2 regions of the Shouchella sp. JSM 1781072 genome follow, and region 2 is predicted to be linked to the other one. Evidence: predicted binding sites of a transcription regulator. Region 2 holds the regulator's gene; the other holds the start of a gene.
The links. Region 2 encodes LexA, which represses DNA repair genes until DNA is damaged. Its sites were predicted from a motif close to CGAACATATGTTCG; they were not measured.

Region 1: ACE1TH_RS15190 (YhjD family protein) is a predicted target of LexA. The motif match lies at 2,291-2,304, and genes of this name have one in related genera.

What each region holds. Positions count from the first base shown of each region.
Region 1 is NZ_JBHFQE010000003.1:259,785-264,001, reverse strand. Features, by position in the region: gene solA (N-methyl-L-tryptophan oxidase) at 44-1,186, shown strand; gene ACE1TH_RS15195 (aldo/keto reductase) at 1,243-2,226, shown strand; gene ACE1TH_RS15190 (YhjD family protein) at 2,340-2,762, shown strand; gene ACE1TH_RS15185 (hypothetical protein) at 2,814-3,044, opposite strand; gene amaP (alkaline shock response membrane anchor protein AmaP) at 3,252-3,797, shown strand; gene ACE1TH_RS15175 (DUF2273 domain-containing protein) at 3,809-4,018, shown strand; gene ACE1TH_RS15170 (Asp23/Gls24 family envelope stress response protein) at 4,045-4,217, shown strand, end outside.
Region 2 is NZ_JBHFQE010000001.1:902,901-907,117, reverse strand. Features, by position in the region: gene ACE1TH_RS04810 (DUF896 domain-containing protein) at 30-269, opposite strand; gene ACE1TH_RS04805 (YneB family resolvase-like protein) at 316-978, opposite strand; gene ACE1TH_RS04800 (hypothetical protein) at 1,009-1,167, opposite strand; gene lexA (transcriptional repressor LexA) at 1,322-1,951, shown strand; gene ACE1TH_RS04790 (MFS transporter) at 1,999-3,207, opposite strand; gene dinB (DNA polymerase IV) at 3,539-4,217, opposite strand, start outside.

The sequences.
Region 1 (4,217 bases), on a different contig from region 2:
CGTATACTAGTACGAAAATTCATGCAATGAAGGTGGAGAGCAGATGCAGTATGATGTTTTGGTTGTTGGTGCCGGCTCAATGGGGATGGCGGCAGGCTATTTTTTGGCGAAGAGTGGCAAACGAGTGTTGTTACTTGATTCGTCTCATCCACCTCATCAAAGGGGAAGTCACCATGGAGAGACACGAATCATTCGTCATGCCTACGCAGAAGGATCGCTCTATGTTCCATTTGTGCTGAGAGCGCAAGAATTGTGGACGTCACTTGAAAGAGAGAGCGGAAAATCGTTGTTTTTAAAAACAGGTGTATTAAGTGTGGGGAAAGAAGAAAGTAAGTTGGTTCAAGGAACGTTGAAAAGTGCCGAGGCGTATCAACTTCCATTAGAAGTTTTAAATGCAAACGATATTCATCATCGGTACCCAGGTGTCAACGTACAGCCAGGCTATGTTGGTTGTTTTGAACCAAACTCGGGTGTGTTGAGGTGCGAGGAGAGTATTGATGCGTACCGTACGTTAGCGGAATCATACGGAGCCACCATAATCGGAGATACGAGCGTTCAAGATGTAGAGATACACAAAGATTCTGTGACTGTTTTTACAAAAACAGATACCTATAATGCCCATTCGCTCGTCGTTACCTCAGGAGCATGGGCGCAGGAAATGTTAGCGAAGCTTGATTTGACGGTTCCTCTGACTCCTCTTCGGAAGACTTTTGCATGGTACGATGCCGATGAACGACACTACGGTTCAGAACAATTTCCAGCTTTTGCGTTTGAAACAGAGAATGGTTTGTACTATGGCTTCCCTAGTATTGACGGCGCTGGTTTAAAAGTCGGACGTCACGATGGAGGCGTGCCCGTAAACCCTAATCATGATTTGCAGCCTTTTGGGGCAAGGAAAGAGGATGAAGAGGATTTACATACATTTTTACGCCATTCCTTGCCTAAAGTAGGGAATCTGACATATGGAAAGACATGCCTTTATACCATGACACCAGATGATCGCTTTATTATTGATCGGCATCCGCGGCATGAACATGTTGCAATCGCGGCGGGCTTTTCTGGTCACGGGTTTAAATTTAGTAGTGCGGTGGGTCAAGCATTAAGTCAGCTAATTATTTCTGGAAACACTGACATCGACTTGTCAGCATTTTCTTGCCGGCGTTTTAATCTAAACGAGTACTATTAATTTGCGTTGGAGTTTAGTCTAGAGGGTAAACTAGGAGGAAAAGGAGGCTTATCGTAATGGACTATGTTAAATTCGGCAACACAGGAATGGACGTTTCGCGACTTTGTTTAGGTGCGATGGGTTTCGGGGACCCGAATAATTGGATTCATAAATGGATCTTAAATGAAGAGAAAAGTCGCCCGGTTATTAAAAAGGCTCTTGATCTTGGCATTAATTTCTTTGACACGGCGAACATTTATTCAATGGGTGAAAGTGAGCGAGTTTTAGGAAAAGCGCTAAATGACTACGCAAACCGAGATGACATTGTTGTGGCAACAAAAGTGTTTATGCCGATGCGACCTGACAGACCGAACAGTGGGGGACTTTCTCGGAAAGAAATTTTAACGGAAATTGACCATAGTTTAGAACGGCTAGGAATGGATTATGTTGACTTATACATTACTCATCGCTGGGACTACGACACGCCTATTGAAGAGACGATGGAAGCCTTGCATGATGTGGTGAAAGCAGGAAAGGCGCGGCATATTGGGGCGAGCGCCATGTTTACATGGCAATTTCAAAAGGCGCAGCACATAGCAAAGGAAAATGGATGGACGCCATTTGTATCGATGCAAAACCACTATAATATGATCTATCGGGAAGAAGAGCGAGAAATGATGCCATATTGCAGTGATCAACAAATTGCGGTCACGCCCTATAGCCCACTAGCAGCAGGTCGTTTAACGCGGGATCCGTCTGAATCCACCCCACGCTCTGAAACTGACCAAACACAAAAATCAAAGTATGACCCCATGCAGGATGTGGATCGAGGAATTATAGAGCGTGTAGGAGAAATTGCCGATCAACATGGGGTTTCACGTGATAAAGTGGCACTGGCTTGGTTGCTGAACAAGGATCCAGTCGTGGCTCCCATCATAGGTGCTCAAAAAGAAAAACATTTGGAAAGCGCAGTAGGGGCGTTGGATGTCAAGCTCACATCTCAAGAAATGCACTATCTAGAAGAACGTTACGTCCCGCATCCAGTTGTAGGTGCAAGATAAACAGGATTATGAAAAAGTCTGGCAATAAATCAATTGTTGTCAGCTTTTCTTTTTACTTGAATACCGAACGTATATTCGTATATAATAAACGAGAAAGAAAGGTGGCGAGCGAAATGAATACACGAGTAGATCAAGAGCTAGACTTTGCTCACTTGCTTACCGTAAAAACAGAGCCTATACTCATTTTCCGTACATATATTTTTATCGCGCTTGCTAAAAAAATTCTGATTTCAGAGCAACAATCGTTTTTAAAACGAAACATCCAAGTGACTTTTCCTGAAGCTTACGTGAAAGTGATTCAGCAAGCACTCATTTTTTTGGAGAGGGATTTGCTTCAGACTCAAGCTGTAATGGCGAAGCGAAACATGCGAGTGAATTTACGTCCAAAGATCAAAGCAGATCGAACGTACACGTATGCGTGCTGGTTAAACGGAAAAATTCTTTATACAGGAGGGGCTTCTAATCGACTTAAGACAGAAGTCATGCGCTACGTCCAATTTTATTTGAATGGCGGGAAAGGGGCAGGTGCACAATAAAAAAGCTTATCGATCAGTTCGATAAGCTGGAAAAGAATAGTCTGTTTCTTTTTAGAAATGTTCCATTGGTCTTTTATGTAATAAGGCTTCTTCAAGCGTATAGTATAGGCAATCACGCTTAATATCTTCAATATATGTATAAATAAATTCACGTTCATAGCCGAATTCGTATAGCACTTCCTCTAAATTAATACCCTCTCGCAAAACCGTTTCCAGCCTCATATTTGTACCATATAACTTTGTCTCACCAGAATTCATTTTTAGCTCATACACATTACGCAAAAAATCACTCCTTGAAAAGTTTGTGTATAGCTCCTTTGTACCCGATTTTTAAGAAGATTAACCTAGTTTCTGAATTTCCTAAAAAAGAAAAGTGACCTAGTTATAAAGTTGCAGAAAAGAGGGTTTAGCTTTTTGCAGTGGGGGTAAAAAAATAGCGAGTCTAATCTTGCAAGATAGATGTCAAGTTTTTTTGAAGGAGGTGAGAGAATGAATGGCGTTCTGCGATTTTTTATGGCACTGTTTGCTTTATTAACACTTGTTGTTTCTGTAGGATTCATTCTGCAAATAACAAATGTGTACAATGTGTTTGACGAGATCCTTGCCCTTGGTGAACCGTACTTTTGGGTCTTGATCGGTGTCTTCGCCTTTCTGATTTTGCTATCCTTGATTTTGTTTTTTGCTAGTTTCAGAAGAAGTGAAAGTGAAATTCATTCCTATCACGTCTCTACTGAGGTAGGGGAAATTGGAATTTCAAAGCAGTCAATTGAATCAACTGCATTAAAAAGCGCACGGTCCCTTGATGGGATGCGTTCGTTAGAAATCCATTCAAGGATCTCTAGAGATTCCAATCAAGTAGCATTGGAAATTACGTATACGCCTTTTGGGCCAAACCCTGTCCAACAAAACGCAAAAAAATTACAGGACCGGGTAAAGCAAGATCTTGAATCATGGTTAGAAGTAGCTGTTTCTGAAGTGAAAGTATTTGTGAAACAGAATCAACCGAATCAAAATAAGCGGCAACGTGTTATTTAAGGAGGGTGCGCATGAATCCAGAAACTGTAAAGCGTTATCGCGGACGGATTGTAGGTCTTCTGATTGCAGCGGTGTTCAGTGTTCTCTTTTTTACGATTGGCTTTTGGTACACCGTTGCCGTTGGACTATTCATTACAATTGGTTTCTTAGTTGGTAAATGGGCTGATGGAGATTTAAATGCCTCTGGCTATCTAGATGCTCTATTTAGTAAAAGACAATAAATTACACGAATTAGGAGATGATGAAAATGAATAACGTAAAATCAACGACAAAAACAGATGAAACGTACATGAAAGAAAAAAGAGAGCAAGAAGAAAAGAATCAAAATCGCGACAAATTAACATATGACACAGAAGTCATAAAAAAAATTACGGCCATTGCGACGATGAAAGCAGAAGGAATTTTAGGAATGAGTGGTTC
Region 2 (4,217 bases):
ATGTACAAGCCTGACGGGAGCTTGTACATTTAGTGTGGTGGATTTTGTTTTTGTGCTTTACTATCTTTTAGCTTTTGCGGTGTCACATCCGTACCCTCTTCATCAACAACTTTAACGGAATGTAGTTGATTTTTAAATGTGGAGCGGAACGTATTTAAATATTCTTTTCGAAGCGCTTGCTGTTCGTCTTTTTGCTGCTTCGTTAATCCTGATGTCTTCGCTAGTTGAGACAGTTCATTGATTCGGTCTAATTTTGATTTTGATAACAACGTCAATCACCTATCCTTCGGTTGTCATCATAGCATCTTCATTTCATTAGATCAACTCATCTGATTTTGTTTGCTCGTATTGCTGAAAACGCCGATGTACCGTTGCTTTTGAACAATGATAACCTAACCCATTTAACGTTATCGCAATGTCATGAAACGTTAGCTTTTTCTCTCGCAATCTAACAATTTCTTCAATTGGGAGGTCTTTTTTACTGCGTCCCCCACTACCTGTATCTTTTAAGTTGCGCTCCGGATGATACCCTTTTTCAATCGCTTTTCTCATCCCGCGTTTGATTTTCAAGTTATGTAATTTTCGCTGGTACTCTTCCACGATGGCTACGATTTCAAAAACCATCTCGTCTGCTTCTGATAAATGTAATGCACCATCGTTGTGACATGTATAAATCGTAATGCCATACTTTTGAAGTTGATATAGAATAGCAGTCCTCGCTCTTCCCCTACCAATTCTCGTCTCGTCTGTTACAAGCAAATGCGTAAACGTTTGTTTTTTTGCTTGATCTAAAAGAAATAGAAGATTATCGCGATCCAAGTCATATCCACTAGCAACCTCAGAAAGACAATCGCTCACTTCTATTCCATGTTGATGAGCCATTTTCACTAATTCATCTTCTTGACGAGCTAAAGACGTTTGTTGACTTTCTTTATCCGTACTAACTCGACAATATAAAATGGCTTTATTTCGTTTCATACTGTACCTCCCACTGCAATGTTTCAGCGACTAACGATCATTTAAAAGGATTACGTGACTGTCCGTATTGCTGTTTCGATCCTCTACTTGCTCGTTCTCATCACCATCAAAGGATAACAAACTACTAAACATAAATAAAACAGTAATAATACCAGCAATAATAATTCCTTTTTCTTGATTCTTCTTCATTATCGATCACCCGTTCGTAAGAATATTTGTTCTTACTCTAAGATACTTCGAACTTTTGTTCGTGTCAAGCATTTTTAGAACTTATGTTTGCGTTCGTATGTTCGATGTGCTAAAGTAAAGATAACGAATACATAGATAAAGCAGGTGAAGAGGAGTGTCTAAATTATCTACTAGACAAGAAGAAATTTTATTATTTATTAAAGATGAAGTAAAAAAGAAAGGCTATCCGCCTTCCGTACGTGAAATTGGGGAAGCAGTAGGTTTAGCATCAAGCTCAACCGTACATGGTCATCTTGCTCGTCTTGAAAAGAAAGGATACATTCGTCGTGATCCTACGAAACCTCGAGCAATTGAAGTGCTTTCGCTTGAAGAAGCACTGGACGAGCCTTCCATTATTCGTGAACGTGCACGCTATATTCCTGTAATTGGTAAGGTTACAGCAGGTAGTCCAATTACAGCGATTGAAAATATCGATGACTACCTCCCCCTTCCAGATCATATGTCTGGTCATGAACAAGTGTATGCCTTAGTTATTCAAGGTGAAAGTATGATCGAAGCGGGTATTTTCGATGGGGACCAAGTCATTGTGAAGCAACAGCAAAGTGCTGATAATGGTGATATTATTGTTGCGATGACTGATGAAAATGAAGCCACCGTCAAACGTTTTTTCCGAGAAAAGAACTACATTCGCCTTCAGCCTGAAAATTCAACAATGAAGCCGATTATACTAGACAATTGTACGATTTTAGGAAAAGTCATTGGTGTTTTCCGAACGATCCATTAAACATAAAGAAAGAGCACCGGAAAACCCAGTGCTCTTTTTTTACGCCTTTATTGATGATGGGCTTGACTGTCAGCCTCATTCTCTTCTTTTTTACTTTCACTATTTAACATGATTTTTAAAACAATCGCGGTCAGAAGAAACAAGACGCCGGCACTAATAAATACATACGGAATACCAAAACTCGCTGCAATTAAACCGCCTGAGACCGGTCCTAATACGTTTCCTAAAAAACGAAAGCTTTGATTATAACCGAGCACTTCCCCTTGCATCGATACTGGACACGCTTGGCGAATAAACGCTGTCGTGCAAGGAATTAATCCTCCTACCGCTAAACCAAAGACGAAGCGTAACACAATTAATTGCCAGAGTGAATCAACGAATGCTTGCGGAATGAAAAACACACCAGACAAAATAAGTAAAATGAGCATTACCTTTTCATGGCCCATTCGATCACCTAGCTGTCCCCATTTTCGAGTTGACAATAAGTTCCCTAAACCGGTTATTGAAAACGCTAAACCGGCTAAAAATGCCATATTTTCAACTGGCCCGACTAAATCATTAACGAATAGAGCTAAAAGTGGCTGGACGCTAAACAATGCCATTTGAATAATGAGCGCTACAACCATTACCATGATTAGCATAGGGGAACGAACAATAAATGCCAGTACCTCTTTTGCTGCATATTTCCGCTTTTTCTCACCTTTTTCTTCATAAATCACTTCTTTTACCCCAAAAACAACAAGTAGTGATGCGAGGGTTAAGATTGACGCGGTCAATACAAACGTTAATTCCATTCCAACAGTATCTGCGATCAGACCTCCAAACAAAGGTCCTAGTAAACCTCCAGAAACAGTACCTGTCTGTAAAGTTCCGAGCGTTTCTCCTGCTGTACGCTTACTACTTTGTGCTGCAATTAGAGCCATTGATGCAGGGATAAACCCTGTCGCAAGCCCCATGAAAGCACGCAGAACAAACAATGCCTCAACAGATTGAACATACCCCATAAGAAATACCGAGATGGCAATCCCAAAACCAGTTCCAATGAGTACTTTTTTTCGTCCGTAACGATCTCCAATTCGTCCCCAAATTGGCGCAACGAGAAAAGCAACTAAGAAAGAAATACCGAAAACAAAGCCAGACCATCTTTGAACATCTTCACCTGAATATTGTCCGAACGATTCAATGTAAAGAGATAAAAATGGAATGACCATTGTCATACTTGCACCAACAAACAAGTTGGCAAACCACATAATCATTAAATTACGCTTTTCCGCTTTTATACTGATCACCTTCGTTGTCTAAAGATCTTCCTTGTTTATTTCGCAACTCTAAATATATGCGAAAAAAAAACAGCCGTCAAACGCTCTCTCCTAGCTAAATCTGTAAGAAAAGAGTCTAAACAGCCCGTTTTCTTTCATTTCATTCTCTTTTCACACATCCGAAAAAATTTCATAGGATGACTATAACCCATACATAGGAGGCGAATGGAATGGATCTTTCAGATGAAATGGTATTGCTTATCACCATTCTTGTCCTGTTTTTGTTACTTGTCATTGTAGGAATTATTTTATTTTATCTTTAACCGCTTCAAAAAAGCGAAAGTGTTTGGTAGCGTATTTCAACTAAATTCGTTACACTCACTCCAAGCAAACGAACTTGGTGACGGATCTCTCCATATTCAAACCACAATTCTTGCACATACTGATATAACGCTTCACTTGTGTGAACGTAATCAGGTAAACTAATCCGCCTCGTTATCGTTTCAAATGATCGATAGCGAATCTTCAAGACAATAGTTTTCCCTTGTTTTTTTACTCGTTCAAGGGAAGCTTGCACTTCATCTGCTAAAAGTCTTAGTTTTAATAAAACATCTTCATCGGTTACAAGTGGTTGTGCATACGTATGTTCTTTTCCAACCGATTTTCGATCACGATGCAGTTTCAGCCGATTGTTATCAATGCCCCTTGCTCGTTTGTAATAAGATAAACCAGCTTTTCCGAAATGATGAACAAGATCAAGCTGAGTCATCTTGTATAAATCATCGCCTACATAGATGTTCAGACTGTGCATTTTTTCAGCAGTTTTTGGCCCGATACCTGGAAACTTCTCTACGGCTAGTTCTTTTATAAACGTCAGTGCCTTGTCTGGTGGAATGACAGTGAGTCCAGCAGGCTTTTTGACATCGGACGCAATTTTAGCTAAAAATTTATTATAGGATACGCCTGCAGAACTTGTTAGCCCCGTTTTCTCCCAAATATCAAGCTGA